DNA from 2 places in the Bacillus sp. JZ39 genome. Region 1 is predicted to be linked to the other one. Evidence: a T-box and tRNA genes for the amino acid it is inferred to sense, from the RefSeq annotation. Region 1 holds a T-box; the other holds one or more tRNA genes.

Region 1 (7,092 bases):
AAAGAAACCCTCTGTCAACCGTTTTTTCTGAGGTTTTCGATTAATTCTGCCATATCCTCAGGAAGCGGCGCTTCAAATTCGACATATTCTCCTGTTCGTGGATGGTCAAAACCTAAAACTCCCGCGTGAAGCGCTTGGCCATTAAAGTCGATTGTTTTTCTTGGGCCGTATTTCGGATCGCCTGCTAATGGGAATCCGATATATTTCATATGAACACGAATTTGATGGGTTCTCCCTGTTTCAAGCTGGCATTCCACTAACGTAAAATCCTGAAAACGCTCTAGTACATGAAAATGAGTGACAGCGTTTTTGCCATCACGTGTCACAGTCATGCTTTGACGGTCTTTCTTATCTCGTCCGATCGGCGCGTCAATTGTGCCATCATCGTGAGAAATAAGCCCGTGGACAACTGCCGTATATTTCCGCGTGACCGTTTTGTTGACCAATTGGTTTACAAGTGACTCGTGCGCCATATCATTTTTCGCCACCATTAATAAACCGGACGTGTCCTTATCGATTCTGTGAACAATACCCGGACGCATCACGCCATTTATTCCGGAAAGGTCTGTGCAATGAGCCATAAGGCCGTTTACAAGTGTGCCCGTAAGATGCCCGGGTGCTGGGTGAACAACCATTCCGCGAGGTTTGTTGACGACCAGCACATCCTGGTCCTCATAATAAATATCCAGATCCATAGGCTCTGCCAGGACGTCGAGCGCTTCCGGTTCGGGTACAGTGACGGTCACCTGATCACCCGGCTGAATTTTATAATTCGCTTTCACCGCGCTTCCGTTCACGACAACCTGTCCGTCTTTTACCCATTGCTGAACCTGGGTTCTTGACCAATCATTCTCAGTCGATGCCAAAAATTTATCAATCCGCTCACTTTTTTGTTCTTCTGAAGCGGTTATATCAATTTGATTCATGCTATTGCTCCTTTTTCTTTTTCCCGCTGTCCAACAGCATTTGTATAAATAAAAGCATTACGCCGACACATAGTGAAGAGTCCGCGATGTTAAATATCGGGTAATTGTAATTGACAATAATAACATGGATAAAATCCACAACTTCCTGTCTGACAGCCCGATCGATAAAGTTGCCGATGGCACCGCCAAGCATAAGTCCGAGGGCAACGCCAAGAAGCCTTTGTCCCTTTGTATAACGCTGTATGTAATAAACAATACCAATAATAACAGCGGTTGTTATGAGGTAGAAAAACCACATTTGACCCGCTAATATCCCCCATGCAGCACCCGTATTGCGATGGGAGGTGATATAGAATACCTGATCAATGATCGGAATGCTTTGGCCAAGTTCCATGTTCTTAACAACTAGCCATTTTGTCAATTGATCGGCTGCAATAATAAGTAGTGCAATCATATAATACAGCACAAACGTTCCTCCAGTTTACGGTTACTTTAATCCATTATGCATTTTATCAATAAAAAGCACTGGAGTAAAGAAATATCAGGCATATTAACCAGCCAGACACTGTTATTCATACAGTGCCTGACCATATTCGATATCCGTTGATTTCCATATCGGAAGCGTTTTTTTCTCAAATTGGACAGAATAAAGAAAATCGTTTGCTGTTCGGGCCGTCGGCAGCACCGCCAGCTTTGAAAGAGGAATGGGGGCCCCTGTTTCTTCACAGTATCCGAATGTGCCGTTTTCGATTTTTGACAATGCAAGGAGAACGTCTTGAAGCTCTTCTTTAATATGATAGATCAGAGTTGCTTTTTGTTTATGATTGATTGCTGCTTGCGGGCTTGTAGAAACCTGAAAGCAAGAATACTCAAATAATCTCGACTGTAATTCTTCTTTCATCAGAAGAAGTTCCGTATAAATTGCGGTCAGTTGATCATTCATTCTTCACAACTCCTGCTCTTAACGTAGTACCTTTATTGTTGCCTATGAATGATGATCTAAAGCCCATAAGATTTTTCCTGCCGTTCTAAAGGATGTCACTCTTGGCACAAAAAAAGCCCGGCTTTTACGCCGGGCCCTTTTCATTATTTTTGATAGTATTTTTCAACGATTTCAGCGTTGCGTAATGAAAGTGTAGGATATTTCGGATTTGCACCTACATCTTTTGAAATCACACGTGATCTCTCACACATTTCGCCTTCCGCTTTCTCGACAGCGATTTTACCCGTCGCAAAGCTTTGCGCATCGTTCGGCGCATCATTTTCTTCGCTGATTGTCAGTTCAGACACAATAAACAGCTGAGAAAGGTTTTCTTTTATGGAAGCCAAGAGCTCTTTGTTTTCTTTGTTTGGATACAATTTCAGGTTTGCTTCCAAAGATTTACCGATAATTTTTTCATTTCGCGCAGTTTCTAATGCTTTTAGCACGTCATCACGAAGAGCCATAAAGCGGTCAAATTTTTCTTCAGTCACTTCACTGTTTGGAACCGCGATTGTTTCCGGCATATCGGTCAGCTGAACGCTCTGCTCTTCAACAAATGTTAAATGAGACCACAATTCGTCTGCCGTATGTGGAAGGATAGGCGCTGAAAGCTTCACTAATGCAAGAAGCGTTTCGTAGAATACTGTCTGCATGCTGCGTCTATCCGGATGATCCGCATGCTCGATGTAGACAATATCTTTTGCAAAATCAAGGTAGAATGAGCTCAATTCGATTGTGCAGAAATTATGAATGCTGTGATACACAACCGCAAATTCGTACTCATCATACGCTTTTTTCACTTTATCAATCAGCTTGTTCAGCTTAATCAGCATATACTGATCCACTTCACGAAGATCTTCGACAGCCACCGCATTTGTTTTTGGATCAAAATCGAAAAGGTTGCCGTGAAGGAAACGGAACGTGTTGCGGATTTTACGATATACTTCCGCAACCTGCTTTAGAATGGCGTCAGACACGCGAACGTCCGCCTGATAATCCACTGAAGATACCCATAATCTTAAGATGTCGGCACCAAGCTGTTTCATAACTTTAGCCGGAACAACAACGTTACCGATTGATTTACTCATCTTGCGTCCTTCTCCATCCAGTGCGAACCCATGGCTGAGCACACCTTTATACGGCGCTTTCCCTGTTACGGCTACTGCTGTAGAAAGAGAAGAGTTAAACCAGCCGCGATATTGGTCAGATCCCTCTAGGTATAAATCAGCCGGGCGAACGAGGTCATCACGTTCTTCAAGCACTGCTTGATGTGAAGAGCCTGAATCAAACCAAACATCCATGATATCCTGTTCTTTTGTAAATGTGCCGTTCGGGCTGCCAGGATGCGTAAAGCCTTCCGGAAGAAGATCCTTTGCTTCTTTTTCAAACCAAATGTTTGATCCGTGCTGTCTGAACAATTCAGAAACATGTTCAATGGTTTCATCTGTAATAATCGGTTCTCCGTTTTCAGCGTAAAATACCGGAATCGGCACACCCCACGCACGCTGTCTGGAAATACACCAGTCTCCGCGGTCCCGAACCATGTTGTGCAAACGCTGCTCGCCCCATTCAGGAACCCATTTGGTTTCTTTAATGGCATCCAGCAGGTCTGATCTGAAATCTTTAATAGACGCAAACCATTGCGCTGTCGCTCTGAAAATGGTTGGTTTTTTTGTTCTCCAATCATGCGGATAAGAGTGAGTAATGAATTCAAGCTTCACAAGTGCGCCTTTTTCATCGAGCTGCTGTGTGATCGCTTTGTTTGCATCATCATAGAACATGCCTTCAAACCCAGGAGCTTCGCTTGTCATTACACCTTTTTCATCAACCGGGCAAAGCACATCTAATCCGTATTTTTGGCCGATGATAAAGTCATCTTCCCCATGTCCTGGCGCTGTATGAACACAGCCTGTTCCGGCATCAGTTGTTACGTGTTCACCAAGCATAACGAGAGAGTCTCTGCCATATAGCGGGTGTTCAGCGATAATGTTCTCAAGGTCTTTCCCTTTGACCGTTCTTGTCACTTCATACTGATCAAATCCGCATGCCGATGCAACATTTTCGACTAAGGCACTTGCTACGACAAAGCGGTCTTCACCTACTGCAATCACGCTGTACTCAAGATCAGGGTGCACTGAGATTCCAAGGTTCGCCGGAATTGTCCAAGGCGTTGTTGTCCAAATGATGATGCGCTCGCCGTTTTCAAGAACGCCTTTTCCGTCTTTTACACCAAAAGCGACGTAAATAGATGCTGAACGTTTGTCTTGATATTCGATCTCGGCTTCAGCCAGAGCAGACTCACTTGAAGGTGACCAGTTAACCGGTTTAAGGCCTTTGTAAATGTAGCCTCGTTTTGCCATTTCACCAAATACGCGGATTTGCTGCGCTTCGTATTCCGGTTTTAATGTCACATATGGGTTTTCCCAGTCACCGCGGACACCAAGACGTTTGAATTGCTCACGCTGTCCCTCGATTTGCTTCCAAGCGTACTCTTCGCATAGTTTGCGGAATTCCGCTACTGACATTTCTTTGCGGTTGACCTTTTTGTTTTTTGTCAGAGCTGTTTCAATTGGCAATCCGTGTGTATCCCAGCCCGGCACATACGGTGCGTTGTAGCCGCTCATTGATTTATAGCGGACAATGAAGTCTTTCAAAATCTTGTTAAGTGCATGGCCCATATGGATGTCGCCGTTTGCATACGGAGGTCCGTCATGTAAAACAAATTTCGGGCGGTCTTTCGTCCGTTCCTGAACAAGACGGTAGATATCCTCTTCCTCCCATTTTTTTTGAATGTCAGGCTCCCGGTTTGGCAAATTTCCACGCATCGGGAAATCTGTTTTCGGCATTAAGAGCGTGTCTTTAAAATCCATTTTCATTCCTCCACTGCATTTTTTCAGAAAATAAAAAAAGCCCTCTCATCCCATAAGGGACGAGAAAGCTTATCTCGCGGTACCACCCTTTTAGAAAAAGCAAGCATACACTTTTTCCTCTTGAGCATCGTAACGTGATGAACGTCCTAACCTACTGTGAGTTCAGCAAGGAAACTAAAGGGCTGATCTACATGATTCCGGCCATCCCGGACTCTCACCATCTCCGGGTCGCTATGAAGGCCTGAAGGAAACATGACTGTCCCTTTCAACCGTTTTTTCATCTGAATTTATGAACGTATTATATTCGACAAGCTAAGAAAATGTCAAGATAATCAGAGAATTTATTCCTTTTCCTCAAATACAGCGTCGACTTCATACTCAAGGAGATGATCCCAATCGTCATTTTTCAGAAGATCAAGCTGAGCTTCAATCAGCATTTGGAAACGTGTTCTAAACACTTTAGACTGTTTTTTCAGCTCTTCAATTTCCATTGCAATTTTTCTTGATTTTGATAACGATTCGTTGATAATGCGATCAGCGTTTTTCTCCGCTTCCCGAACGATCAGCTTTGCTTCTTTTTGAGAATTGCGTTTTACGTCTTCAGCCGCTTCTTGAGCAACTAAAATTGATTTATTCAATGTTTCCTCAATATTGGCAAAGTGTCCGATTCTTTCATCAAGCTCATTGACTTTCGCTTCAAGCTCAGTTTTCTTGCGGAGAACAATTTCGTAATCTTTTCTGACTTGGGCTAGGAATTCATTTACTTCATCTTCATCATATCCGCGAAAACTTTTTGTAAACGTCTTGTTGTGAATATCATTTGGCGTTAATGGCATGATGCCACCTCCATTTTTACATTTCAGTACGGTTATCTAGTTCACATTATAAAACAAATTTCGCACAGATGGAGAAAAAAACTGAAAAACCGACTATTTTTGTCGTTCAAACGTAACTCTCCATTTGTCTTTTTTGGTTTTCCCTTCGATTTTTGTTAAGCTGCACCGGCCAAAACCTCTGATTGACAGCATGTCCCCTTCCGCGACTATGTATGAAGGATCTTCAACCACCTTCCAGTTCACTTTCACAAGGCCGTTTTTCACAAGCGTCTGTGATTTCTGGCGGGATTGCCTGCTCATAGAGGCGCAGACGGCGTCAAGCCTTAAAGAAGAAACCGTGTCATCTCTTATTTCGACATCAACTGCTGGAATGTTAAGGTCTGACAAGTCGATTTTCTCTAGGCTGACCGCCGCTTTGCCTGCTTGGGTCAGCTGTGCAGCCACAAAATCAGCGGTATCGGCTGAGACAATCAATTGCACTGCTGTCTCAGAAAACACGATGTCACCGAATTTTTGCCGCTTTAATCCTATGCCCATTAATGCACCAAGCAGAGAACGATGATCTACTGAGACAAACTTGTCAGCATAACGGACGTTAAACGCCTGCAATTCAAAATCCGATTCTTCCGGAGTAATGTACTCTGGATACAGAATCGCCCGTTTTCGCTCCGCTCTGTCATAGCCGCCGGAAAAAGCAAGCCCGACGTCAGCCTGTCCCGTAACAGCAGAGAGGATGACCTGCTCTCGGGGATCTAAAAAGTCGGTCAGCTTCATCCGGTACTGCTCCTGGACAATTCTTTTCCATTCGAGCGCCTGATCAATAAAGGCCCGCTCGTCTTTTCTGAAGTGCTGATATATATCGCTCATCGTCTTTCCCTTCTATGTAAAGAGGCTTGGCTGCTGCCAAGCCCCTATCAAACTGTCACATTAAAACGCAATCATGCGATAAAGCCCCCACAAGCCGGTTGTCGCAAACCGAAGCACAAGTATTGCTACGATTGGTGAAATATCCAGCATTGCAATCGGAGGAATGATTTTTCTGAATGGTTCGAGATATGGTTCACAAATCGAAGCCAAAAAACGCCCGACTGCTGTTTCCCTCGTACTCGGCACCCATGACATAAAAATATATATGATCAGGGCAAATGAGTATATTGTGATTAATAAGCTTAAAACCGAAAAAACTTGATAAAGGATCATCTCGCTTTACCACCTCTGATGTTCGTCTTCAGATATGAGCTCAGAAATTGTGCCTGATACATCTACGTTGTCAGGCGTGCAGAGGAAAATATCTGAGCCGATTCTTTGAATATCGCCGCCGATGGCATAAACGGTTCCGCTTAAAAAGTCAACAATCCGCTTCGCCTGGTCATGCTGTATCCGCTGAAGATTGACGACAACTGCCCGCCGGTTCTTCAAATGGTCGGCTATTTCCTGCGCCTCCGCATAAACGCGCGGCTCACTCAACACCACTTTAG
Region 2 (7,092 bases), 1.6 Mb from region 1:
ATTTAGTGCTTGCTGCAACGAATGAAGCTTTGAAAAAAGTTGACGAAATCACAAACGAAACAATGGGTCAATTTACAAAGGGAATGAACATGCCAGGTTTATTCTAGGGGGATAAAAGAACATGCAATATCCTGAACCAATATCAAAGCTGATTGACAGCTTTATGAAATTGCCAGGGATCGGACCGAAAACAGCGGTTCGTCTGGCTTTTTTTGTTCTAGGTATGAAAGAAGATGTAGTATTAGATTTTGCGAAAGCATTAGTAAATGCGAAACGCAACCTGACATATTGTTCAGTTTGCGGGCATATTACAGATCAGGACCCTTGCTATATATGTGAAGATACGCGCAGGGATAAGTCTGTTATCTGTGTTGTGCAAGACCCTAAGGATGTTATCGCTATGGAGAAAATGAAGGAATACAACGGACAGTATCACGTTCTTCACGGCGCTATTTCTCCAATGGACGGCATCGGACCGGAGGATATTAAAATACCAGAATTGTTAAAACGATTACAGGATGATCAAGTGACAGAAGTGATCCTCGCGACAAACCCTAATATAGAAGGGGAAGCAACGGCGATGTATATATCAAGGCTCCTCAAGCCATCTGGTATTAAGCTCTCCCGTATTGCCCACGGACTGCCCGTCGGCGGTGACTTGGAATATGCTGACGAGGTCACTCTTTCTAAAGCACTTGAAGGAAGACGTGAATTGTAAGGAGGAAAAAGCGATCCATGGGTTTTCTTCGCAAGAAAACATTAAGAAGAGAGTTTGATGAAAAACTAACCGAGCAGCTTTTTAAGCAAAAGGAAGAGTGGAACAGGCAAAAAAAGCTGGTTGAAAAAAGCTTAGAACCGTCTGCTGAAGTGTTATACGAACTGAAAGTAGCTGAAGCGAAGTATTTTTTTTACTTAAGGGAAGCGAAGCAGCGAAATTTAAAAATCAGCCGGTGGAAGTAAGTGGTCTAAACTCCTGGATCTTCTCATAAGCTTGTACTAGAACAAGCGAAGGAGATGAGAAGATTCATGGAGCCTATTTTTATTATTGGGATTATTTTAGGACTGGTTATTCTTCTTTTTTTATCAGGTTCAGCTGCGAAGCCTTTAAAGTGGATGGGCATCACAGCTGTTAAATTTGTGGCAGGTGCTTTGCTGCTGGTTTGTGTAAATATGTTTGGCGGCAGTCTTGGCATTCATGTGCCGATTAATCTGGTTACAACAGCTATCAGCGGAATTTTAGGGATACCCGGAATAGCTGCGTTAGTCGTTATTAAGCAATTTATCATTTAATTGATATTATGTATTGACTTAGACAACTGAAGGTGTTATTCTAATATACGTCGCTGATGACGAACAGCTTTTTTGAAAAGAAAATACTAAAAAGTTGTTGACAGTAGCGGCGGTAAATGTTATGATAATAAAGTCGCTTAAACGAGCGGTAAACAAAGTTCTTTGAAAACTAAACAAGACAAAACGTACCTGTTAATTCATTTTTTATAAATCGCACAGCGATGTGCGTAGTCAGTCAAACTACTTTATCGGAGAGTTTGATCCTGGCTCAGGACGAACGCTGGCGGCGTGCCTAATACATGCAAGTCGAGCGGACAGATGGGAGCTTGCTCCCTGATGTTAGCGGCGGACGGGTGAGTAACACGTGGGTAACCTGCCTGTAAGACTGGGATAACTCCGGGAAACCGGGGCTAATACCGGATGGTTGTTTGAACCGCATGGTTCAAACATAAAAGGTGGCTTCGGCTACCACTTACAGATGGACCCGCGGCGCATTAGCTAGTTGGTGAGGTAATGGCTCACCAAGGCAACGATGCGTAGCCGACCTGAGAGGGTGATCGGCCACACTGGGACTGAGACACGGCCCAGACTCCTACGGGAGGCAGCAGTAGGGAATCTTCCGCAATGGACGAAAGTCTGACGGAGCAACGCCGCGTGAGTGATGAAGGTTTTCGGATCGTAAAGCTCTGTTGTTAGGGAAGAACAAGTACCGTTCGAATAGGGCGGTACCTTGACGGTACCTAACCAGAAAGCCACGGCTAACTACGTGCCAGCAGCCGCGGTAATACGTAGGTGGCAAGCGTTGTCCGGAATTATTGGGCGTAAAGGGCTCGCAGGCGGTTTCTTAAGTCTGATGTGAAAGCCCCCGGCTCAACCGGGGAGGGTCATTGGAAACTGGGGAACTTGAGTGCAGAAGAGGAGAGTGGAATTCCACGTGTAGCGGTGAAATGCGTAGAGATGTGGAGGAACACCAGTGGCGAAGGCGACTCTCTGGTCTGTAACTGACGCTGAGGAGCGAAAGCGTGGGGAGCGAACAGGATTAGATACCCTGGTAGTCCACGCCGTAAACGATGAGTGCTAAGTGTTAGGGGGTTTCCGCCCCTTAGTGCTGCAGCTAACGCATTAAGCACTCCGCCTGGGGAGTACGGTCGCAAGACTGAAACTCAAAGGAATTGACGGGGGCCCGCACAAGCGGTGGAGCATGTGGTTTAATTCGAAGCAACGCGAAGAACCTTACCAGGTCTTGACATCCTCTGACAATCCTAGAGATAGGACGTCCCCTTCGGGGGCAGAGTGACAGGTGGTGCATGGTTGTCGTCAGCTCGTGTCGTGAGATGTTGGGTTAAGTCCCGCAACGAGCGCAACCCTTGATCTTAGTTGCCAGCATTCAGTTGGGCACTCTAAGGTGACTGCCGGTGACAAACCGGAGGAAGGTGGGGATGACGTCAAATCATCATGCCCCTTATGACCTGGGCTACACACGTGCTACAATGGACAGAACAAAGGGCAGCGAAACCGCGAGGTTAAGCCAATCCCACAAATCTGTTCTCAGTTCGGATCGCAGTCTGCAACTCGACTGCGTGAAGCTGGAATCGCTAGTAATCGCGGATCAGCATGCCGCGGTGAATACGTTCCCGGGCCTTGTACACACCGCCCGTCACACCACGAGAGTTTGTAACACCCGAAGTCGGTGAGGTAACCTTTTAGGAGCCAGCCGCCGAAGGTGGGACAGATGATTGGGGTGAAGTCGTAACAAGGTAGCCGTATCGGAAGGTGCGGCTGGATCACCTCCTTTCTAAGGATATTTTACGGAATATAAGACCTTGGGTCTTATAAACAGAACGTTCCCTGTCTTGTTTAGTTTTGAAGGAACTTTGTTCCTTGAATAAGTTAAGATGGGCCTGTAGCTCAGCTGGTTAGAGCGCACGCCTGATAAGCGTGAGGTCGGTGGTTCGAGTCCACTCAGGCCCACCATCTTATATAACGGGGCCTTAGCTCAGCTGGGAGAGCGCCTGCTTTGCACGCAGGAGGTCAGCGGTTCGATCCCGCTAGGCTCCACCAACGTGTTCTTTGAAAACTAGATAACAGTAGACATCACATTCAATTAGTAATACAAGATATCACATAGTGATTCTTTTTAACGGTTAAGTTAGAAAGGGCGCACGGTGGATGCCTTGGCACTAGGAGCCGATGAAGGACGGGACGAACACCGATATGCTTCGGGGAGCTGTAAGCAAGCTTTGATCCGGAGATTTCCGAATGGGGAAACCCACCACTCGTAATGGAGTGGTATCCATATCTGAATTCATAGGATATGAGAAGGCAGACCCGGGGAACTGAAACATCTAAGTACCCGGAGGAAGAGAAAGCAAATGCGATTCCCTGAGTAGCGGCGAGCGAAACGGGATTAGCCCAAACCAAGAGGCTTGCCTCTTGGGGTTGTAGGACACTCTGTACGGAGTTACAAAAGAACGAGGTAGATGAAGAGGTCTGGAAAGGCCCGCCATAGGAGGTAACAGCCCTGTAGTCAAAACTTCGTTCTCTCCTGAGTGGATCCTGAGTACGGCGGAACACGTGAAATTCCGTCGGAATCCGGGAGGACCATCTCCCAAGGCTAAATACTCCCTAGTGACCGATAGTGAACCAGTACCGTGAGGGAAAGGTGAAAAGCACCCCGGAAGGGGAGTGAAAGAGATCCTGAAACCGTGTGCCTACAAGTAGTCAGAGCCCGTTAACGGGTGATGGCGTGCCTTTTGTAGAATGAACCGGCGAGTTACGATCCCGTGCAAGGTTAAGCAGAAGATGCGGAGCCGCAGCGAAAGCGAGTCTGAATAGGGCGCATGAGTACGTGGTCGTAGACCCGAAACCAGGTGATCTACCCATGTCCAGGGTGAAGTTCAGGTAACACTGAATGGAGGCCCGAACCCACGCACGTTGAAAAGTGCGGGGATGAGGTGTGGGTAGGGGTGAAATGCCAATCGAACCTGGAGATAGCTGGTTCTCTCCGAAATAGCTTTAGGGCTAGCCTCAAGGTAAGAGTCTTGGAGGTAGAGCACTGATTGGACTAGGGGCCCCTACCGGGTTACCGAATTCAGTCAAACTCCGAATGCCAATGACTTATCCTTGGGAGTCAGACTGCGAGTGATAAGATCCGTAGTCGAAAGGGAAACAGCCCAGACCGCCAGCTAAGGTCCCAAAGTATACGTTAAGTGGAAAAGGATGTGGAGTTGCTTAGACAACCAGGATGTTGGCTTAGAAGCAGCCACCATTTAAAGAGTGCGTAATAGCTCACTGGTCGAGTGACTCTGCGCCGAAAATGTACCGGGGCTAAACGTATCACCGAAGCTGCGGACTGTTCTTCGAACAGTGGTAGGAGAGCGTTCTAAGGGCTGTGAAGCCAGACCGGAAGGACTGGTGGAGCGCTTAGAAGTGAGAATGCCGGTATGAGTAGCGAAAGAGGGGTGAGAATCCCCTCCACCGAATGCCTAAGGTTTCCTGAGGAAGGCTCGTCCGCTCAGGGTTAGTCGGGACCTAAGCCGAGGCCGAAAGGCGTAGGCGATGGACAACAGGTTGATATTCCTGTACCACCTCCTCACCATTTGAGCAATGGGGGGACGCAGGAGGATAGGGTAAGCGCGGTATTGGATATCCGCGTCCAAGCAGTTAGGCTGGGAAATAGGCAAATCCGTTTCCCATAAGGCTGAGCTGTGATGGCGAGCGAAATATAGTAGCGAAGTTCCTGATTCCACACTGCCAAGAAAAGCCTCTAGCGAGGTGAGAGGTGCCCGTACCGCAAACCGACACAGGTAGGCGAGGAGAGAATCCTAAGGTGATCGAGAGAACTCTCGTTAAGGAACTCGGCAAAATGACCCCGTAACTTCGGGAGAAGGGGTGCTCTGTTAGGGTGCAAGCCCGAGAGAGCCGCAGTGAATAGGCCCAGGCGACTGTTTAGCAAAAACACAGGTCTCTGCGAAGCCGTAAGGCGAAGTATAGGGGCTGACGCCTGCCCGGTGCTGGAAGGTTAAGAGGAGCGCTTAGCGTAAGCGAAGGTGCGAATTGAAGCCCCAGTAAACGGCGGCCGTAACTATAACGGTCCTAAGGTAGCGAAATTCCTTGTCGGGTAAGTTCCGACCCGCACGAAAGGCGCAACGATCTGGGCACTGTCTCAACGAGAGACTCGGTGAAATTATAGTACCTGTGAAGATGCAGGTTACCCGCGACAGGACGGAAAGACCCCGTGGAGCTTTACTGCAGCCTGATATTGAATGTTGGTACAGCTTGTACAGGATAGGTAGGAGCCTTGGAAACCGGAGCGCCAGCTTCGGTGGAGGCATCGGTGGGATACTACCCTGGCTGTATTGACCTTCTAACCCGCCGCCCTTATCGGGCGGGGAGACAGTGTCAGGTGGGCAGTTTGACTGGGGCGGTCGCCTCCTAAAAGGTAACGGAGGCGCCCAAAGGTTCCCTCAGAATGGTTGGAAATCATTCGCAGAGTGTAAAGGCACAAGGGAGCTTGACTGCGAGACCTACAAGTCGAGCAGGGACGAAAGTCGGGCTTAGTGATCCGGTGGTTCCGCATGGAAGGGCCATCGCTCAACGGATAAAAGCTACCCCGGGGATAACAGGCTTATCTCCCCCAAGAGTCCACATCGACGGGGAGGTTTGGCACCTCGATGTCGGCTCATCGCATCCTGGGGCTGTAGTCGGTCCCAAGGGTTGGGCTGTTCGCCCATTAAAGCGGTACGCGAGCTGGGTTCAGAACGTCGTGAGACAGTTCGGTCCCTATCCGTCGCGGGCGCAGGAAATTTGAGAGGAGCTGTCCTTAGTACGAGAGGACCGGGATGGACGCACCGCTGGTGTACCAGTTGTTCTGCCAAGGGCATCGCTGGGTAGCTATGTGCGGACGGGATAAGTGCTGAAAGCATCTAAGCATGAAGCCCCCCTCAAGATGAGATTTCCCATTCCGCAAGGAAGTAAGATCCCTGAAAGATGATCAGGTTGATAGGTCTGAGGTGGAAGTGTGGCGACACATGGAGCTGACAGATACTAATCGATCGAGGACTTAACCATATTTTTGAATGATGTCACACCTGTTATCTAGTTTTGAGAGAACACTCTCAATTTGTTTGGTGGCGATAGCGAAGAGGTCACACCCGTTCCCATACCGAACACGGAAGTTAAGCTCTTCAGCGCCGATGGTAGTCGGGGGTTTCCCCCTGTGAGAGTAGGACGCCGCCAAGCAAGCTTAAACCCAGCTCATTGAGTTGGGTTTTTTGTTTACTCAAGATCGAGAAAATCAAACAAATACAAACACCGAGGGCTTATACAGCCCATATACTGATTTCAAGTTTCGAAAAGATCTAAATAGTGTATACAATATCCGTTTTAAGGGGAGGCTAATTGTACGGAGGTGGAGAAGATGGACGAAACAGTTAAACTTAATCATACATGTGTGATTTGTGATCTAGAGAAGAATAGAGGCATTCATCTTTATACGAAATTCATATGCTTAGATTGTGAGAGAAAAGTAATTTCTACATCAACTTCTGATCCTGACTATGCGTTTTATGTAAAAAAACTAAAGAGCATTCATACACCGCCATTATATTCATAGACCTGAAAAGGTCTTTTTTTGTACTCTTAATAATAAAAAGAAGATGAAACTTGTTTAAGGATTGAACGTAGTAGATAATAATATTAAAACTGAGTATAGACACAGGAGTCGATTATCTCATGCAGAGATTTTTTCACTTTTTGATGTGGAGTTTAACTAGCAGTGCGACTTTTGTTTTCATTGGAATA

The links. A T-box is a leader RNA that pairs with one kind of tRNA and senses whether it is charged. The one in region 1 lies ahead of ileS (isoleucine--tRNA ligase), so its partner is inferred to be a tRNA-Ile.
Positions count from the first base shown of each region.
Region 2: it encodes a tRNA-Ile, which carries the amino acid that the T-box ahead of ileS (isoleucine--tRNA ligase) is inferred to sense. The anticodon was not compared.

Region 1 is NZ_CP096389.1:1,579,389-1,586,480, reverse strand. Features, by position in the region: gene M1D65_RS08305 (RluA family pseudouridine synthase) at 15-926, opposite strand; gene lspA (signal peptidase II) at 928-1,392, opposite strand; gene ylyA (sporulation-related RNA polymerase-binding protein YlyA) at 1,495-1,869, opposite strand; gene ileS (isoleucine--tRNA ligase) at 2,013-4,778, opposite strand; T-box leader at 4,831-5,057, opposite strand; gene divIVA (septum site-determining protein DivIVA) at 5,120-5,614, opposite strand; gene M1D65_RS08280 (YlmH family RNA-binding protein) at 5,708-6,481, opposite strand; gene M1D65_RS08275 (YggT family protein) at 6,542-6,814, opposite strand; gene sepF (cell division protein SepF) at 6,821-7,092, opposite strand, start outside.
Region 2 is NZ_CP096389.1:27,895-34,986, forward strand. Features, by position in the region: gene M1D65_RS00135 (YbaB/EbfC family nucleoid-associated protein) at 1-107, shown strand, start outside; gene recR (recombination protein RecR) at 122-718, shown strand; gene M1D65_RS00145 (YaaL family protein) at 736-960, shown strand; gene bofA (sigma-K factor-processing regulator BofA) at 1,027-1,290, shown strand; rRNA gene M1D65_RS00155 (16S ribosomal RNA) at 1,536-3,085, shown strand; tRNA gene M1D65_RS00160 (tRNA-Ile) at 3,188-3,264, shown strand; tRNA gene M1D65_RS00165 (tRNA-Ala) at 3,276-3,351, shown strand; rRNA gene M1D65_RS00170 (23S ribosomal RNA) at 3,433-6,360, shown strand; rRNA gene rrf (5S ribosomal RNA) at 6,416-6,531, shown strand; gene csfB (anti-sigma-G factor) at 6,710-6,904, shown strand; gene M1D65_RS00185 (5-bromo-4-chloroindolyl phosphate hydrolysis family protein) at 7,024-7,092, shown strand, end outside.